DNA from 2 places in the Bacillus sp. NEB1478 genome. Region 2 is predicted to be linked to the other one. Evidence: a T-box and tRNA genes for the amino acid it is inferred to sense, from the RefSeq annotation. Region 2 holds a T-box; the other holds one or more tRNA genes.
The links. The T-box of region 2 lies ahead of argS (arginine--tRNA ligase). A T-box ahead of a tRNA ligase gene usually reads a tRNA of that ligase, here a tRNA-Arg.

Region 1 (10,002 bases), 1.9 Mb from region 2:
TGTCGTGAGATGTTGGGTTAAGTCCCGCAACGAGCGCAACCCTTGACCTTAGTTGCCAGCATTCAGTTGGGCACTCTAAGGTGACTGCCGGTGACAAACCGGAGGAAGGTGGGGATGACGTCAAATCATCATGCCCCTTATGACCTGGGCTACACACGTGCTACAATGGGTGGTACAAAGGGTTGCGAAGCCGCGAGGCCAAGCCAATCCCAAAAAGCCACTCTCAGTTCGGATTGTAGGCTGCAACTCGCCTACATGAAGCCGGAATTGCTAGTAATCGCGGATCAGCATGCCGCGGTGAATACGTTCCCGGGCCTTGTACACACCGCCCGTCACACCACGAGAGTTTGTAACACCCGAAGTCGGTGGGGTAACCCTCTTGGGAGCCAGCCGCCGAAGGTGGGACAGATGATTGGGGTGAAGTCGTAACAAGGTAGCCGTATCGGAAGGTGCGGCTGGATCACCTCCTTTCTATGGAGATTATGAGACAGCTAGTCTGTTTCGTAAGTACGCCTATTCTTCTTTTGTTCAGTTTTGAGAGAACTCAAAACTCTCAACTAAATAACATTTTTTCGTTCTTACAAGATCGGAAAGGTTATTTTAACTATGTTCTTTGAAAACTAGATATCGACATCCAAACAATATGCAAGGCAGATATATATTATTTATCTGCGCCAAGCAAGAACTGTTTGATGTTTCAGAAGCGAGAAGATCGAGGCGACAAAGTCTTGAAGGAGCGGAGTGTGTTTCGATACATGAGCACCGGAAAGACGAAGTCAACGAAGAGATTCGATGCTTATCAAACATCAATATAAGGTTAAGCTAGAAAGGGCGCACGGTGGATGCCTTGGCACTAGGAGCCGAAGAAGGACGGGACGAACACCGATATGCCTCGGGGAGCTGTAAGTAAGCATTGATCCGGGGATTTCCGAATGGGGGAACCCACCATCCGTAATGGGATGGTATCCATATCTGAATACATAGGGTATGAGAAGGCAGACCCGGGGAACTGAAACATCTAAGTACCCGGAGGAAGAGAAAGCAAATGCGATTTCCTGAGTAGCGGCGAGCGAAACGGAATCAGCCCAAACCAGAGGGCTTGCCCTCTGGGGTTGTAGGACACTCTATACGGAGTTACAAAGGAACGAGGTAGGTGAAGTGGTCTGGAAAGGCCAGCCGAAGAAGGTAACAGCCCTGTAGCTGAAACTTCGTTCCCTCCAGAGTGGATCCTGAGTACGGCGGGACACGTGAAACCCCGTCGGAATCCGGGAGGACCATCTCCCAAGGCTAAATACTCCCTAGTGACCGATAGTGAACCAGTACCGTGAGGGAAAGGTGAAAAGCACCCCGGAAGGGGAGTGAAATAGATCCTGAAACCGTGTGCCTACAAGTAGTCGGAGCCCATTAACGGGTGACGGCGTGCCTTTTGTAGAATGAACCGGCGAGTTACGATCCCGTGCAAGGTTAAGTTGAATAGACGGAGCCGCAGCGAAAGCGAGTCTGAATAGGGCGACATAGTACGTGGTCGTAGACCCGAAACCGTGTGATCTACCCATGTCCAGGGTGAAGTTCAGGTAACACTGAATGGAGGCCCGAACCCACGCACGTTGAAAAGTGCGGGGATGAGGTGTGGGTAGGGGTGAAATGCCAATCGAACACGGAGATAGCTGGTTCTCCCCGAAATAGCTTTAGGGCTAGCCTCGCGGCAAGATTCCTGGAGGTAGAGCACTGATTGGACTAGGGGCCCCCACAGGGTTACCGAATTCAGTCAAACTCCGAATGCCAGAGAATTATCCGCGGGAGTCAGACTGCGAGTGATAAGATCCGTAGTCAAAAGGGAAACAGCCCAGACCATCAGCTAAGGTCCCAAAGTATACGTTAAGTGGCAAAGGATGTGGAGTTGCCCAGACAACCAGGATGTTGGCTTAGAAGCAGCCACCATTTAAAGAGTGCGTAATAGCTCACTGGTCGAGTGACTCTGCGCCGAAAATGTAACGGGGCTAAACGTATCACCGAAGCTATGGCTTGTACCGTATGGTACAGGGGTAGGGGAGCGTTCGAAGTGCAGCGAAGTCAGACCGGAAGGACTGGTGGAGCGCTTTGAAGTGAGAATGCCGGTATGAGTAGCGAAAGACAAGTGAGAATCTTGTCCATCGAAAGCCTAAGGTTTCCTGAGGAAGGCTCGTCCGCTCAGGGTTAGTCGGGGCCTAAGCCGAGGCTGAAAAGCGTAGGCGATGGATAACAGGTTGATATTCCTGTACCACTTCCTTTCCGTTTGAACGATGGGGGGACGCAGTAAGGTAGGGTGAGCGCACTGATGGAATAGTGCGTCTAAGCAGTTAGGCTGTTGGATAGGCAAATCCGTCCAACGTGAAGGCTGAGCTGTGATGGCGAGGGAAATTTAGTACCGAAGTCCCTGATCCTACACTGCCAAGAAAAGCCTCTAGTGAGGAAAGATGTGCCCGTACCGCAAACCGACACAGGTAGGCGAGGAGAGAATCCTAAGATGATCGGGAGAACTCTCGTTAAGGAACTCGGCAAAATGACCCCGTAACTTCGGGAGAAGGGGTGCTCTGATAGGGTTTATCGCCCGAGAGAGCCGCAGTGAATAGATCCAAGCGACTGTTTAGCAAAAACACAGGTCTCTGCGAAACCGCAAGGTGAAGTATAGGGGCTGACACCTGCCCGGTGCTGGAAGGTTAAGAGGAGGGGTTATCCTTTTAGGAGAAGCTCTGAATTGAAGCCCCAGTAAACGGCGGCCGTAACTATAACGGTCCTAAGGTAGCGAAATTCCTTGTCGGGTAAGTTCCGACCCGCACGAAAGGTGTAACGACTTGGATACTGTCTCAACGAGAGACCCGGTGAAATTATAGTACCTGTGAAGATGCAGGTTACCCGCGACAGGACGGAAAGACCCCATGGAGCTTTACTGCAACTTGATATTGGATTTTGGTACAGCTTGTACAGGATAGGTAGGAGCCTGAGAAGCCGGAGCGCCAGCTTCGGTGGAGGCGTCGGTGGGATACTACCCTGGCTGTATTGAAATTCTAACCTAGAACCGTGATCCGGTTCAGAGACAGTGTCAGGTGGGCAGTTTGACTGGGGCGGTCGCCTCCTAAACAGTAACGGAGGCGCCCAAAGGTTCCCTCAGAATGGTTGGAAATCATTCGCAGAGTGTAAAGGCACAAGGGAGCTTGACTGCGAGACCTACAAGTCGAGCAGGGACGAAAGTCGGGCTTAGTGATCCGGTGGTTCCGCATGGAAGGGCCATCGCTCAACGGATAAAAGCTACCCTGGGGATAACAGGCTTATCTCCCCCAAGAGTCCACATCGACGGGGAGGTTTGGCACCTCGATGTCGGCTCATCGCATCCTGGGGCTGAAGTAGGTCCCAAGGGTTGGGCTGTTCGCCCATTAAAGCGGTACGCGAGCTGGGTTCAGAACGTCGTGAGACAGTTCGGTCCCTATCCGTCGCGGGCGCAGGAAATTTGAGAGGAGCTGTCCTTAGTACGAGAGGACCGGGATGGACACACCGCTGGTGTACCAGTTGTTCCGCCAGGGGCATAGCTGGGTAGCTACGTGTGGACGGGATAAGTGCTGAAAGCATCTAAGCATGAAGCCCCCCTCAAGATGAGATTTCCCATCACGTCAAGTGAGTAAGACCCCTTAGAGATGATGAGGTTGATAGGTCTGGTGTGGAAGCGTGGCGACACGTGGAGCTGACAGATACTAATCGGTCGAGGGCTTATCCTTAAAAAAAGCATAACGTTTGGAAACGTCGTATCTAGTTTTGAGAGAACATACATATTGATCAAAAATCAATAAAAAATCTCTTGCATTAATCAAATTTATAGAGTATAATTTTATCTTGTCGAGATAAAAAACTCGCTTTCTGGTCTAGTGATGATGGCGAAGAGGTCACACCCGTTCCCATACCGAACACGGAAGTTAAGCTCTTCAGCGCCGATGGTAGTTGGGGGTCTCCCCCTGTTAGAGTAGGACATCGCTAGGCTAGATAATTTTATATGGAGGATTAGCTCAGCTGGGAGAGCACCTGCCTTACAAGCAGGGGGTCGGCGGTTCGAACCCGTCATCCTCCACCATTTACTTACTTGCCGGTTTAGCTCAATTGGTAGAGCAACTGACTTGTAATCAGTAGGTTGGGGGTTCAAGTCCTCTAGCCGGCACCATTTTGCAAGAGCCATTAGCTCAGTTGGTAGAGCATCTGACTTTTAATCAGAGGGTCGAAGGTTCGAATCCTTCATGGCTCACCATTTTTAACGCGGGTGTGGCGGAATTGGCAGACGCGCTAGACTTAGGATCTAGTGTCTTTGACGTGGGGGTTCGAGTCCCTTCACCCGCACCAATTTCCTTTTTAAAATTAAATATACGCGGAAGTAGTTCAGTGGTAGAATACAACCTTGCCAAGGTTGGGGTCGCGGGTTCGAATCCCGTCTTCCGCTCCAGATTTATTTATGTATGTGCCGGGGTGGCGGAACTGGCAGACGCACAGGACTTAAAATCCTGCGGTAGGTGACTACCGTACCGGTTCGATTCCGGTCCTCGGCACCACATACATGCGCCCTTAGCTCAGCTGGATAGAGTGTTTGACTACGAATCAAAAGGTCGGGAGTTCGAATCTCTCAGGGCGCGCCATGTTTTACGGGAAGTGGCTCAGCTTGGTAGAGCACCTGGTTTGGGACCAGGGGGTCGCAGGTTCAAATCCTGTCTTCCCGACCATTATAACTGTATAAGTTATTTGGGGCTTTAGCTCAGCTGGGAGAGCGCCTGCCTTGCACGCAGGAGGTCAGCGGTTCGATCCCGCTAAGCTCCACCATTTTCAGAAAATGTTTCTGACATTTTCTTTTTTAATGCTTAAAAGTTCTTTGAAAACTGAACAAAAGAAATAGGTAAGGAATTAAGAATTAATTCCGTCAGTTTTAAAAACGAGCAAGACAAACACTTTTATGGAGAGTTTGATCCTGGCTCAGGATGAACGCTGGCGGCGTGCCTAATACATGCAAGTCGAGCGAATGAAGAGGAGCTTGCTCCTCTGATTTAGCGGCGGACGGGTGAGTAACACGTGGGTAATCTGCCTGTAAGACGGGGATAACTCCGGGAAACCGGGGCTAATACCGGATAACAAGAGAAGAAGCATTTCTTCTTTTTGAAAGTCGGTTTCGGCTGACACTTACAGATGAGCCCGCGGCGCATTAGCTAGTTGGTGAGGTAACGGCTCACCAAGGCGACGATGCGTAGCCGACCTGAGAGGGTGATCGGCCACACTGGGACTGAGACACGGCCCAGACTCCTACGGGAGGCAGCAGTAGGGAATCTTCGGCAATGGGCGAAAGCCTGACCGAGCAACGCCGCGTGAGCGATGAAGGCCTTCGGGTCGTAAAGCTCTGTTGTTAGAGAAGAACAAGTACGAGAGTAACTGCTCGTACCTTGACGGTACCTAACCAGAAAGCCACGGCTAACTACGTGCCAGCAGCCGCGGTAATACGTAGGTGGCAAGCGTTATCCGGAATTATTGGGCGTAAAGCGCGCGCAGGCGGTCTCTTAAGTCTGATGTGAAAGCCCACGGCTCAACCGTGGAGGGTCATTGGAAACTGGGAGACTTGAGTGCAGGAGAGAAAAGTGGAATTCCACGTGTAGCGGTGAAATGCGTAGAGATGTGGAGGAACACCAGTGGCGAAGGCGGCTTTTTGGCCTGTAACTGACGCTGAGGCGCGAAAGCGTGGGGAGCAAACAGGATTAGATACCCTGGTAGTCCACGCCGTAAACGATGAGTGCTAGGTGTTGGGGGGTTCCACCCTCAGTGCTGAAGTTAACACATTAAGCACTCCGCCTGGGGAGTACGACCGCAAGGTTGAAACTCAAAGGAATTGACGGGGGCCCGCACAAGCAGTGGAGCATGTGGTTTAATTCGAAGCAACGCGAAGAACCTTACCAGGTCTTGACATCCTCTGACCACTCTAGAGATAGAGCTTTCCCCTTCGGGGGACAGAGTGACAGGTGGTGCATGGTTGTCGTCAGCTCGTGTCGTGAGATGTTGGGTTAAGTCCCGCAACGAGCGCAACCCTTGACCTTAGTTGCCAGCATTCAGTTGGGCACTCTAAGGTGACTGCCGGTGACAAACCGGAGGAAGGTGGGGATGACGTCAAATCATCATGCCCCTTATGACCTGGGCTACACACGTGCTACAATGGGTGGTACAAAGGGTTGCGAAGCCGCGAGGCCAAGCCAATCCCAAAAAGCCACTCTCAGTTCGGATTGTAGGCTGCAACTCGCCTACATGAAGCCGGAATTGCTAGTAATCGCGGATCAGCATGCCGCGGTGAATACGTTCCCGGGCCTTGTACACACCGCCCGTCACACCACGAGAGTTTGTAACACCCGAAGTCGGTGGGGTAACCCTTTTGGGAGCCAGCCGCCGAAGGTGGGACAGATGATTGGGGTGAAGTCGTAACAAGGTAGCCGTATCGGAAGGTGCGGCTGGATCACCTCCTTTCTATGGAGATTATGAGACAGCTAGTCTGTTTCGTAAGTACGCCTATTCTTCTTTTGTTCAGTTTTGAAGGAACTTCAACATTCCTTTATGGGCCTATAGCTCAGCTGGTTAGAGCGCACGCCTGATAAGCGTGAGGTCGATGGTTCGAGTCCATTTAGGCCCACCATTTTTATAAAACCCAAACATTTGGGGCTTTAGCTCAGCTGGGAGAGCGCCTGCCTTGCACGCAGGAGGTCAGCGGTTCGATCCCGCTAAGCTCCACCATTGCACATCTTACGATGATGCCTTTTTTAATGGTTTTATGTTCTTTGAAAACTAGATATCGACATCCAAACAATATGCAAGGCAGATATATATTATTTATCTGCGCCAAGCAAGAACTGTTTGATGTTTCAGAAGCGAGAAGATCGAGGCGACAAAGTCTTGAAGGAGCGGAGTGTGTTTCGATACATGAGCACCGGAAAGACGAAGTCAACGAAGAGATTCGATGCTTATCAAACATCAATATAAGGTTAAGCTAGAAAGGGCGCACGGTGGATGCCTTGGCACTAGGAGCCGAAGAAGGACGGGACGAACACCGATATGCCTCGGGGAGCTGTAAGTAAGCATTGATCCGGGGATTTCCGAATGGGGGAACCCACCATCCGTAATGGGATGGTATCCATATCTGAATACATAGGGTATGAGAAGGCAGACCCGGGGAACTGAAACATCTAAGTACCCGGAGGAAGAGAAAGCAAATGCGATTTCCTGAGTAGCGGCGAGCGAAACGGAATCAGCCCAAACCAGAGGGCTTGCCCTCTGGGGTTGTAGGACACTCTATACGGAGTTACAAAGGAACGAGGTAGGTGAAGTGGTCTGGAAAGGCCAGCCGAAGAAGGTAACAGCCCTGTAGCTGAAACTTCGTTCCCTCCAGAGTGGATCCTGAGTACGGCGGGACACGTGAAACCCCGTCGGAATCCGGGAGGACCATCTCCCAAGGCTAAATACTCCCTAGTGACCGATAGTGAACCAGTACCGTGAGGGAAAGGTGAAAAGCACCCCGGAAGGGGAGTGAAATAGATCCTGAAACCGTGTGCCTACAAGTAGTCGGAGCCCATTAACGGGTGACGGCGTGCCTTTTGTAGAATGAACCGGCGAGTTACGATCCCGTGCAAGGTTAAGTTGAATAGACGGAGCCGCAGCGAAAGCGAGTCTGAATAGGGCGACATAGTACGTGGTCGTAGACCCGAAACCGTGTGATCTACCCATGTCCAGGGTGAAGTTCAGGTAACACTGAATGGAGGCCCGAACCCACGCACGTTGAAAAGTGCGGGGATGAGGTGTGGGTAGGGGTGAAATGCCAATCGAACACGGAGATAGCTGGTTCTCCCCGAAATAGCTTTAGGGCTAGCCTCGCGGCAAGATTCCTGGAGGTAGAGCACTGATTGGACTAGGGGCCCCCACAGGGTTACCGAATTCAGTCAAACTCCGAATGCCAGAGAATTATCCGCGGGAGTCAGACTGCGAGTGATAAGATCCGTAGTCAAAAGGGAAACAGCCCAGACCATCAGCTAAGGTCCCAAAGTATACGTTAAGTGGCAAAGGATGTGGAGTTGCCCAGACAACCAGGATGTTGGCTTAGAAGCAGCCACCATTTAAAGAGTGCGTAATAGCTCACTGGTCGAGTGACTCTGCGCCGAAAATGTAACGGGGCTAAACGTATCACCGAAGCTATGGCTTGTACCGTATGGTACAGGGGTAGGGGAGCGTTCGAAGTGCAGCGAAGTCAGACCGGAAGGACTGGTGGAGCGCTTTGAAGTGAGAATGCCGGTATGAGTAGCGAAAGACAAGTGAGAATCTTGTCCATCGAAAGCCTAAGGTTTCCTGAGGAAGGCTCGTCCGCTCAGGGTTAGTCGGGGCCTAAGCCGAGGCTGAAAAGCGTAGGCGATGGATAACAGGTTGATATTCCTGTACCACTTCCTTTCCGTTTGAACGATGGGGGGACGCAGTAAGGTAGGGTGAGCGCACTGATGGAATAGTGCGTCTAAGCAGTTAGGCTGTTGGATAGGCAAATCCGTCCAACGTGAAGGCTGAGCTGTGATGGCGAGGGAAATTTAGTACCGAAGTCCCTGATCCTACACTGCCAAGAAAAGCCTCTAGTGAGGAAAGATGTGCCCGTACCGCAAACCGACACAGGTAGGCGAGGAGAGAATCCTAAGATGATCGGGAGAACTCTCGTTAAGGAACTCGGCAAAATGACCCCGTAACTTCGGGAGAAGGGGTGCTCTGATAGGGTTTATCGCCCGAGAGAGCCGCAGTGAATAGATCCAAGCGACTGTTTAGCAAAAACACAGGTCTCTGCGAAACCGCAAGGTGAAGTATAGGGGCTGACACCTGCCCGGTGCTGGAAGGTTAAGAGGAGGGGTTATCCTTTTAGGAGAAGCTCTGAATTGAAGCCCCAGTAAACGGCGGCCGTAACTATAACGGTCCTAAGGTAGCGAAATTCCTTGTCGGGTAAGTTCCGACCCGCACGAAAGGTGTAACGACTTGGATACTGTCTCAACGAGAGACCCGGTGAAATTATAGTACCTGTGAAGATGCAGGTTACCCGCGACAGGACGGAAAGACCCCATGGAGCTTTACTGCAACTTGATATTGGATTTTGGTACAGCTTGTACAGGATAGGTAGGAGCCTGAGAAGCCGGAGCGCCAGCTTCGGTGGAGGCGTCGGTGGGATACTACCCTGGCTGTATTGAAATTCTAACCTAGAACCGTGATCCGGTTCAGAGACAGTGTCAGGTGGGCAGTTTGACTGGGGCGGTCGCCTCCTAAACAGTAACGGAGGCGCCCAAAGGTTCCCTCAGAATGGTTGGAAATCATTCGCAGAGTGTAAAGGCACAAGGGAGCTTGACTGCGAGACCTACAAGTCGAGCAGGGACGAAAGTCGGGCTTAGTGATCCGGTGGTTCCGCATGGAAGGGCCATCGCTCAACGGATAAAAGCTACCCTGGGGATAACAGGCTTATCTCCCCCAAGAGTCCACATCGACGGGGAGGTTTGGCACCTCGATGTCGGCTCATCGCATCCTGGGGCTGAAGTAGGTCCCAAGGGTTGGGCTGTTCGCCCATTAAAGCGGTACGCGAGCTGGGTTCAGAACGTCGTGAGACAGTTCGGTCCCTATCCGTCGCGGGCGCAGGAAATTTGAGAGGAGCTGTCCTTAGTACGAGAGGACCGGGATGGACACACCGCTGGTGTACCAGTTGTTCCGCCAGGGGCATAGCTGGGTAGCTACGTGTGGACGGGATAAGTGCTGAAAGCATCTAAGCATGAAGCCCCCCTCAAGATGAGATTTCCCATCACGTCAAGTGAGTAAGACCCCTTAGAGATGATGAGGTTGATAGGTCTGGTGTGGAAGCGTGGCGACACGTGGAGCTGACAGATACTAATCGGTCGAGGGCTTATCCTTAAAAAAGCATAACGTTTGGAAACGTCGTATCTAGTTTTGAGA
Region 2 (10,002 bases):
AGACCTTTTGTTCTTTTTAATAAAAACATTACGGCTACCATTAATACGAATGACCAAAAGATCCGATGTGCTAATATTTCTCCAGACCCTACCATATTCAATGGCTTCCAATAAAGCGGTAGGAATCCCCATATTAAATAAGAGATCGCAGCATACCATATTCCTTTTGTTTGTTCATTTAATGTTTTCATCGATTTCCCTCGATTCCGATTGGGTTTAAGATTATAAGATTATATAACGGAATGTTAGGAATTTACCAGAAAAGTAAACTGAAAACATTAGGATCTTAAAATTTCTTTATGAATGGTAGTAAAGTAAGTATCCCACCGCTCTTTAATTAAATCATCAGTTAAACCGCCTATTCCAAAATCAACCCATGGTTCATAAACACCCGGGTCCGGGAGACTGTCCAATAAAGTTATGAAATCCCAATAGGATTGATCAGGAATCTCTATTTGTGAACTTTCTTTATAATAGTTTAAAAATAAAGCAGCCTCATCAACTCCATAAAGCAATGCAAGATTTAATCGGCAATGCCCGATATCGACTTCCTTTGGACCATAGCAAGCATTTGGCCAATCAACAATACCGGTTGCCTTTCCGTTTTCCCACATAACATTAACCGGGTGGAAGTCTCTATGAATAAATCCTGAATTGAAGTGAGGGGTATAAGATTTTACTAGTTCAAGTGTTTCTTTAAACTCATTTGTATGTCTAGACCAAGATGGAATGGTTATGGAATCAATTTTATTATAAGGATAATAGCTCCAAGGAAATGGCTTGTGGCTGGCTGTTCTATGAAAATCAGCCAGTAAATTTGCCAACTCCTTAAGCCATTGAGATTTATCGTTTTTGGGCAAGATGATCTCTCCAGGAAGATAGCTCATTAATACAGCAGGATACTGTGTAATATCATTGTTATACGTATATGCAAATAGAGATGGAGTGTTAATGCAGCTTTCCTCTGCTGTTTGTAATGAAAATGCCTCATGTTTAGCAAGATCTGGTTCACGGTTGTTCCAATCATGATTTGTATAAAATCGAATGACGGCTTTCTTTTTATTGTTATCTGTTATCAAAAAGAGTTTGGATGAAGTAGCTCCTTTAAGCTGCTCTATATAATTCACATCTGAAAGAACAGAATGTCTAATAATCCAATTTGATAATTTAGGAGACCAGTTAATTTCTTTCATAATTTTGTTCCTTCCTTACATTTTTTGAGGAGTTTGAACACCTAACAATCGTAAACTTTCCTTTAAGACAATGAGAATACATGCACATAATCCCATTCTTTCTGCAGCCTCATTACTTCCCAAGACTTTGACACTTCCATAATAATGATTGAATTTATGTGCAAGCTTTAAAGCGTATTTAGAAATTACCGATGGCTCTCTTCGTTTAAACGCGGAATGAACAATGTCAGGAAAATCGTTCAGCGCCATTACTAACTCCCAGCTTTCATCCTCAATTGACACTTTATCTGGCAGATTTCCGTCAAAATTCCCTTTACTTAATAATGTTTGTATTCTTGCGGCTGAATATTGAATATATGGTCCTGTGTCACCTTCGAACTTCAGCATTTGATCGAGAGAAAATTCTACATCGTTTCCTTTCTCATTTTTCAAGTCATGGAAGATTACCGCTCCTACCCCGACTTGTCTTGCTACTTCTTCTACATCCGTCAAATCTGGGTTCTTTTCTTTAATGTTTTTTTCGGCAAGTTTAATGGCCTCTAAGAGTACATTTTCCAACAAGACGGTCTTTCCTTTTCTGGTACTCATCTTTTTTCCGTTTTGTAAAATTAGTCCGAATGGGATGTGCTCCATATCGTTTGACCAATTGTAATTCATTTTGGACAGCACTCGTTTTACCTGTTCAAAGTGCAAAGATTGTTCATGTCCCACAACATAAAATGCATGATCAAAATCATAGACATTCTTTCTATATATGGCTGCGGTTAAATCACGTGTCGCATAAAGTGTGGCACCGTCAGATTTCTTAATAAGACACGGAGGTAGTTCATCTCCTACTCTTACGACTTCTGCTCCTTCCGATACTTCCAACAGGCTGAGCTTTTTTAATTGATTAACTGTACTTTCCATTTTGTCGTTGTAAAAAGCTTCACCATTGTATGAATCAAAGTTCACATTTAATAATTGATATATTTGTTGAAATGCTTTTAGAGAAACTTCTCTAAACCAAACCCATAAATCTCTCGCATTTTCGTCGCCATCTTCCAATTTCTTAAACCATTTTCTGCCTTCATCATTTAAAGCAGGGTCTTTTTCTGCTTCTTCATGAAAGCGGACGTAAAGTGAAAGCAGTTCTGGAATAGGATTCTTTTTAACTGCATACTCGTCCCCCCACTTTAAATAGGCTGAAATTAATTTGCCGAATTGCGTACCCCAATCTCCAATATAGTTTATTTTTATTGTTTTATAGCCGCATTTTTCACTGATTGCAGCTATAGAAGAACCTATTACGGTCGAGCGGAGATGTCCCATAGAGAACGGTTTAGCAATGTTGGGTGAAGATAAATCCATGACTATCGTTTTTTCTTTTCCTAAAGTATGACTGCCGAATTTATCATCTTCTGTTAAAATTTTCGTTAACAACCCGTGAACGACTCTTTTTTTATTGAAAAAGATATTCACATAGCCCCCGATCGTTTCGACTTTGCTGAAAGTTTCTGGAAGCTCTCCAGCTGCTAATGTCTGAGCAATTTTATTTGGAGGACATTTGTGAATTTTAGCTATTTGAAAGCACGGAAAAGCCAAATCACCTTGTTGAATTTGTTTTGGTTTTTCGATTAATGCTTCAATTTCTTCTACATTAAATTCATCTTTTATATTTTGTTTTAGAAATATGGCAAACTGCTTTTTCTCGTTCATTTTTTCATCCTCCTAGTTTACATCCGGTAAATAAAAAAACGCCTCTTCTATTTACATAGAAGAGGCGGACTAATCCGCGGTACCACTCTCATTGCCCATTAAGGCCGCTTAAACTTTTAACGGGAGTCCCGGCTTTTCCTATGAATTCAGAAAAGCATTTCCAAAGTGCGTTTCAACTGCAGATTGTACCAGGCTTCCATCGTCCCCAGCTTGCTTAAACAAGCATGCAGTCTACTCTCTTTTTCATAAATGTTCATGTATATTTTTAACATATTATATGAGGTGCCCCTACAAAAGTCAACATATTCCAATTAATCAAAATCTAAGTAATTTCTCATTCTTTTTATGTAACGTTTTAAACGAAACATTGTTTCTGTACGCAAGTATTTCGATGTGAATGCAGATGATATGGCATTGACGGAGACAAATACTCCATGCTCTGTTACTTTTACGGGTATTATCCCTGTAAAAAGTGTTTCCCCGTTTTGTTTATGTATCAGTTCCACTGAGACCTGGACTGTTTTTTCATTTGGGAAATTTCCAGGCTGAACGGAATTTACTTCAAACAAAAATTGGACACTCATAATGGCTCCTTTGTATATATTTCATAATAGTATGATATAATGCATTAGCTTAAATTGTCAGGTTAAAACAATAAAGGAAGTATGAATATGTTCCAAACAAGTACGTTAAAAGAAAAATATAAACGATTTTTGTTCTTGGTCATACCGGTTTTAATTACTCAGCTCGGCCTGTATGCTATGAATTTTCTTGATACAGTAATGAGCGGTCATTCAGGTGCAAATCAACTTGCTGGTGTTGCCATTGGCTCAAGTCTCTGGGTACCGATCTTTACTGGGCTAAATGGTATTCTAATGGCGCTGACTCCGATTGTATCCCAGCTCGAAGGAGCCCGAAATAATAAGCATGTACCAATTGCTGTGACGCAAGCCGTATATTTAGCAGTTGTGATTTCAATTTGCGTTATCTTAGCTGGATTTTTCATTTTGGACCCAGTGCTGCAATTAATGTCACTGGAGCATGAAGTTGAACGAGTTGCTAAGGGTTATTTAATCGCCCTATCTTTTGGGATCTTACCGCTCTTTATATATGGAGCACTGCGGTCTTTCATTGATGCGCTGGGTCATACTAGAATTACAATGATCGTCACACTTATTGCTTTACCCGTTAACGCTTTCTTTAATTACTTATTCATCTTTGGTAAAGCAGGTTTTCCTGAACTTGGCGGTATTGGTGCAGGTGTTGCAACATCTATTTCTTATTGGATAACAGCGGTTATTACCATTTTACTCTTGTTTAAAGTGGAACCATTTAAGAAATATCAGATATTTAGAACTGTTTATAGACCTTCTTTAAAATCTTGGAAAGCACAGCTTAAAATAGGAGTGCCAATTGGGTTCTCTATTTTCTTTGAGGTTAGTATCTTTGCTGCCGTAACTTTATTGATGAGTGATTTTAATACTGTTACAATCGCTGCTCACCAGGCAGCATTAAATTTTGCCTCATTTTTATACATGATTCCTCTAAGTATTGCAATGGCATTAACAATCGCAGTCGGATTTGAGGTAGGTGGAGAGCGGTATAAAGACGCAGCTCAATATAGCACGATCGGAATCATTACTGCTCTTTCATTTGCAGTTCTCTTTTCTGCTCTGTTAATTATCTTTGATGAACAAGTAGCAGGGATTTATTCCAATCAAAAAGATGTTATACAATTAACCAAATCTTTTTTATGGTTTGCTGTATTTTTTCAGCTGGCAGATGCTATTGGTGCTCCGATACAAGGTGCACTAAGAGGATATAAGGATGTCAATGTAACCTTTTTTCTCTCGTTTATATCGTATTGGGTACTTGGATTGCCTGTCGGTTATTATTTAGCAAATTATACGTCACACGGTGCATATGGGTATTGGATCGGTCTTATTTCAGGATTATCTGCTGGAGCGATCATCTTATTTTTGCGTCTTAAATATATACAATCTCACGCCTTTTCTTCATCTAAACAAAAATAAACCAGCCGGTGGCTGGTTTATTTATTTTCAAAAAGCTTTTCGTATTCTTCATAGCCTTCTTCTTTTAATTTTTGTCTTGGAATAAAACGTAAAGCGGCAGAATTGATGCAATAGCGCAATCCGCCTTTTTCTCTTGGACCATCAGTAAATACATGCCCTAAGTGTGAATCAGCATCTTTACTCCTAACTTCTGTTCGTATCATGCCGTGAGAAAGATCTTCTTTTTCATCAACATTTGATGATCGAACGGGTTTTGTGAAGCTCGGCCATCCGCAGCTGCTGTCAAATTTATCAAGAGAGCTGAAAAGCGGTTCTCCTGAGACAATATCAACATAGATCCCTTCTTCTGTATGGTTCCAAAATTCGTTTTGAAAAGGAGGTTCAGTCGCATCATTTTGAGTGACATTAAATTGAATTGGGTTTAGTGTTTTTAATACTTCTTCTTTTTTCTTTTTATCTTCCCAATGTTCTTTAATAAAATGATCACGTCCTGACCCTGTTCTATAACGTTTATAATGGAACGGATTTTTTTTATGATAATCCTGATGGTATTCTTCAGCTGTGTAAAACGTTTTGGCAGGTATAATTAGTGTGGCGATAGGTTTAGAAAATCTGCCGCTTTCTTGAAGCTCTTGTTTAGATCGTTCTGCTGTTTCTTTCTGTTTTTCATCGTGATAAAAAATGGCTGTACGATAAGAGTCCCCTCTATCATAAAATTGTCCGCCCTCGTCGGTTGGATCAATTTGTTTCCAGAAGACCGACACTATTTTTTCGTATGAAATGACTGTTGGATCATAAGTAATCTGTACCGCCTCAAAATGACCAGTTGTTTCACTGCACACTTCGTTATAAGAAGGATTTTCCTTATGACCACCTGTATAGCCGGATTCAACTTTAATAATTCCTGGCCACTCTTCAAAAGGTGTAACCATACACCAAAAGCAGCCACCAGCAAAAGTAGCTATTTCATAATTATTCATGAAATCAAACTCCTCTTAAATATATTAATCTCATCATATAAGAATAAGATTAAAATGAACAGAAAAAGGAACTCACAATCAGTGAATTCCTGTATGCCTTTTTTCATCTTTAATAATAGGTCCGGTGTTTACTGGCTTTGCTAATATTGCGGGATTGTTATTTTTACTTTTTTTCCGTGTATTTTGTAAAAAGAAATAAAGTCCCAGCAGAACGATAAGTCCCCCAATGCATTGAGTAAATGACAATGTTTCATTTAGTAAAATAATCGCGAGGAGGCTAGCACCAACCGGCTCTCCTAAAATAGCCATTGAGATCGTAGCAGCTGTTACTCGTTTTAACAGCCAATTAAATAGAACGTGACCAAACACAGTCGGTACTATTGCAAGCAATATAAATATACCCCAATCGATTCGGGAGTACCCTGTCATTGGAATATGTAATGTCAGATTATATATAGTAAAAACAATCACAGCAGCTAAGAAGACAATAAAACTATATAATGTTGATGGTATTGATTTGAGGAGACTCTGACCAATCAGCATATGGATGGCTACAACAATCGTGCCTAAAACGGAAAGAATATCTCCTTTTATATTTGTAAAAGAGATCCCAATGTCACCCCAGCCAATTAAAATGGCTCCGATGATTGCCACCAACATGCTCATTAAAGCAGGTTTCGTTGTCTTCTCCTTAAATAATAAATACGCACCAACCATTACGAAAACAGGCTGCAAAGATAACAGTATAGTTGAACTGGCAACAGTTGTTAACTTTAATGAACCCATCCAGAACAGAAAGTGAAAAGCTAAAAATGTACCAGATAAAATTAACAGTCCGTACTCTTTTATCGTAATCTTTTTTAGCCAGTTACTTTGTTTCAACACAAATGGAATCATAAGGATTAAGGTGATCAGCAGACGGTACATAGCTTGTACAGAAACCGGAGCTGACGACCATTTCACAAAGATGGATGAAAATGAAATCGCGATAATACCAATTATAATTGGGATAAAAACAGGAACTTTGAGCGAATGATTTTTCAAGCAATGTCACCCTATTCTTTCTAAATAAAATTATGTTATTATATTACATTATTAGAAATGAAACATAGGAGGAATTATGAAAAAAAGATATATATTCACTATCCTTCTTTTATTGCTGATTGTCGGAACTGCTGGATGGTATTACTACCCACAGTATAAAATAAATCAGATAAAGAAAGAATCGATGGTTGTACAGAATGAAAAACAAGAAACGAAACAGGAAACTTATCTCGAGCATTTAAAACAAAGTCCTAAAAAAAGTTTTGTTCACATCGTTTTAGGTGATTCCGTTGCACAAGGCAGAGGATCTGATGAAGGTGGATTTCCTGTTAAAGTTAACAAAAGTTTAGAAAACCTTACGGGCAAGGAATTTGAACTTGAAAACTTAGGTGTTTCTGGCGCAACAAGTAAAGGTTTAGTGAATCAACTGAAGCAGCCGGCAGTTTTGGAAGCAGTTCGAAAAGCAGATATCATTTCAATTAATATTGGAGGAAATGATATTGTTCAAGTTGCCAAAACAGAAGGACCGCTTAAAGCAATCCAAGGTTATGATCGAGTTAAAGGTGAATATGAGAAAAATCTGCAGGATATTTTTATGGTTATCCGTTCACAAAATACTGATGCTATTCTAGTATTGAATGAGCTTTACAACGTTGTGAATGCTGAGAAAAACTATTATCCGGCAAGTGAAAAGTTATTAAATGATTGGAACCTTATCGCTTATGAAACCGCCCTATCCAACAAACCTGCCTTAGTAGTTCCTGTAAGCGAAGCACTTCCTACTAAAGATATGGAAAAATGGCTATATGATTCCATTCATCCTAACGAAGAAGGTTATGACCGTATAGCAGAAAAAACAATTACGGTGTTCAAAAATCATTCTTATAAAACGGAACAATAAATTTTTACGCCTTAATTAAATCATTTAGTTCGTGAACTTTCCCACTCCAATGTTTTATGTTCGATAAATAATAAAAAGTAGTCGCTTCTATATAATTTCCAAGTACTTCTTCAGGGTCATACAGAATAATGCATTTTTGTGCTCCAAGTGCAATTCCTAATTCTGTATGACAACCTTTACCTCCTGGGAGAATGACAATGACAACATCTGAATTCATAACTCCTTCATATTCTTTTGTACCTATACGGGCTAGATCTTCCAAAGTTATCGCTCTCCCGTTTTGTGTCCAGTCGTATGTAAGATTCCAACCTAATAATTTTTGGATTTCTGATGCCATGTCTTGTATACGTATCTTATTTTGAAAGCCTGAAGCTATATAAAAATTCATAATATTCCCTTTCCTTTATTGAAGATTTATGTATTGTAAAAATCATATTACATTCTTGTAATAAAGGATAGAATGACTTGCAACTTTTTGTGAAGATGTTAACATAAGAACTTATATTCATTTATTAAAAACGAACAAACAAAAAATTGGAAGAGGGGTTGCATGCTTAAATACAGAAATATTACTTTTATTGGTGCAGGATCTATGGCTGAATCAATGATATCAGGTTTGATCAATAAAGAAGGTATTGCACCTGAGCAGATTACTGCGGCAAATCATTCTAATATTCAAAGAAGAATTGAACTCATTGATAGATACGGAATCAATTCTCTTTCGTTTGATGAAGTAACAATAAGTAATACAGATGTGATTATTCTTGCGGTAAAACCAAAACAAGCAGAATTGGTATTAGAACAATTGAAACCAAATCTTCAGGATCACCATATTGTTCTTTCAGTATTAGCTGGAATCTCTACTGGATTTATGGAAGAAATTATCGGCAAAAAGCTGCCTGTTATCCGAGTAATGCCTAACACATCCAGTATGATTGGGGAATCGATTACAGGCATTAGTGCGGGTCAATATGTAAATAACGAACATTTGGATTTAGCTCAAGAATTATCTGAAGCGATTGGTAAAGTTAAAGTCATTTCTGAAAAACATATGGACCTATTTACAGGGATAGCGGGAAGCGGTCCAGCTTACTTTTACTATCTTCTTGAGCATATGGAAGAAGTTGCTGTAGAAAATGGTATGGATCGTGAAATAGCTCGTGATATTGCAGCTCAGACTTTGTACGGTGCAAGTAAGATGGTTATTGAAACAAGTAATTCTCCTGCAGATTTACGGAGAAAAGTAACATCACCAAATGGTACAACTGCAGCGGGACTTCTCGCACTAGAAGAAAATGGCGGTGGAAAAGCTATAGAAGCTGCTGTCGAGAACGCAGCAGAGCGCTCTAAAACATTGCGCGAAGAATTCGAAAAAGTACCAGTTAAATAAATAAAGAAGACGCACTGGCTAAAAAGTATAGTGCGTCTATTTTTATGGATTTTATTAAAGATTTTGTAATAAGATTTTGTTTATATAATACCACTGTACAACAGACCCTTTTAACAAGCTATTTTTCAAATTCAGAAAATCCTAATTCATATAAAACTACAGCAATTACTTGGTATCCATTTTTATTTGGATGAACTGTATCAAATGAAACAAGCTTCCTTTCTCTTCCTATAAACGCTTCATACAAATCAGCCACTTTAACACATGGGAATTTTTCTAAGCATTTTATATATTTATTAAAAAGAGTCACCCACTTAACAGCTTTTTTAACGTTAGGATATGGATTATATAAAGTACATATTCTAATGATAAATGGTTCCTTCGCCTTCCTTTTGATTTTTATAATATACTTAACCATTTTTTTGATATTTTTTTTGCATCTCTCTAATGCCTCATACAACGGATTTTCTTCAAACGTTAAGAAATATTTAACTCCTGCTTGGATTAAATCGTTTCCTCCCGCTGTTAAAAGTATGATTTTCGATTTTTGAATAGATCGTATTACTGTTTTATCTCTTATCGAATATAAAATTTCTTCTGATGTTAACCCGGTTAATGCAAAATTGTTAACAAGAATTTGTTTATTAAAAAGACCTTCAGTAAAGTTTACGTATCTTCCAACATATCCTTTTCCTAATATCGGTGCCCCTACTCCGACGGTTAAGGAATCACCAATTGCTGTTAAGAGCCAATCGTAATGCTT

Region 1: it has a tRNA-Arg gene. The T-box ahead of argS (arginine--tRNA ligase) is inferred to sense a tRNA for this amino acid. The anticodon was not compared.

The regions. Positions count from the first base shown of each region.
Region 1 covers NZ_CP134049.1:3,822,586-3,832,587, reverse strand. Annotated here, with positions in the region: rRNA gene RGB74_RS19595 (16S ribosomal RNA) at 1-471, shown strand, start outside; rRNA gene RGB74_RS19590 (23S ribosomal RNA) at 816-3,752, shown strand; rRNA gene rrf (5S ribosomal RNA) at 3,896-4,011, shown strand; tRNA gene RGB74_RS19580 (tRNA-Val) at 4,027-4,102, shown strand; tRNA gene RGB74_RS19575 (tRNA-Thr) at 4,114-4,189, shown strand; tRNA gene RGB74_RS19570 (tRNA-Lys) at 4,198-4,273, shown strand; tRNA gene RGB74_RS19565 (tRNA-Leu) at 4,282-4,365, shown strand; tRNA gene RGB74_RS19560 (tRNA-Gly) at 4,391-4,465, shown strand; tRNA gene RGB74_RS19555 (tRNA-Leu) at 4,483-4,571, shown strand; tRNA gene RGB74_RS19550 (tRNA-Arg) at 4,579-4,655, shown strand; tRNA gene RGB74_RS19545 (tRNA-Pro) at 4,663-4,739, shown strand; tRNA gene RGB74_RS19540 (tRNA-Ala) at 4,761-4,836, shown strand; rRNA gene RGB74_RS19535 (16S ribosomal RNA) at 4,964-6,513, shown strand; tRNA gene RGB74_RS19530 (tRNA-Ile) at 6,603-6,679, shown strand; tRNA gene RGB74_RS19525 (tRNA-Ala) at 6,702-6,777, shown strand; rRNA gene RGB74_RS19520 (23S ribosomal RNA) at 7,024-9,960, shown strand.
Region 2 covers NZ_CP134049.1:1,966,620-1,976,621, forward strand. Annotated here, with positions in the region: gene rarD (EamA family transporter RarD) at 1-191, opposite strand, end outside; gene RGB74_RS09645 (aminoglycoside phosphotransferase family protein) at 279-1,193, opposite strand; gene argS (arginine--tRNA ligase) at 1,209-2,891, opposite strand; T-box leader at 2,949-3,147, opposite strand; gene RGB74_RS09655 (Rho GTPase-activating protein) at 3,203-3,475, opposite strand; gene RGB74_RS09660 (MATE family efflux transporter) at 3,563-4,924, shown strand; gene msrA (peptide-methionine (S)-S-oxide reductase MsrA) at 4,942-5,904, opposite strand; gene RGB74_RS09670 (DMT family transporter) at 5,983-6,948, opposite strand; gene RGB74_RS09675 (GDSL-type esterase/lipase family protein) at 7,025-7,849, shown strand; gene RGB74_RS09680 (group-specific protein) at 7,854-8,237, opposite strand; gene proC (pyrroline-5-carboxylate reductase) at 8,400-9,239, shown strand; gene RGB74_RS09690 (GDSL-type esterase/lipase family protein) at 9,358-10,002, opposite strand, start outside.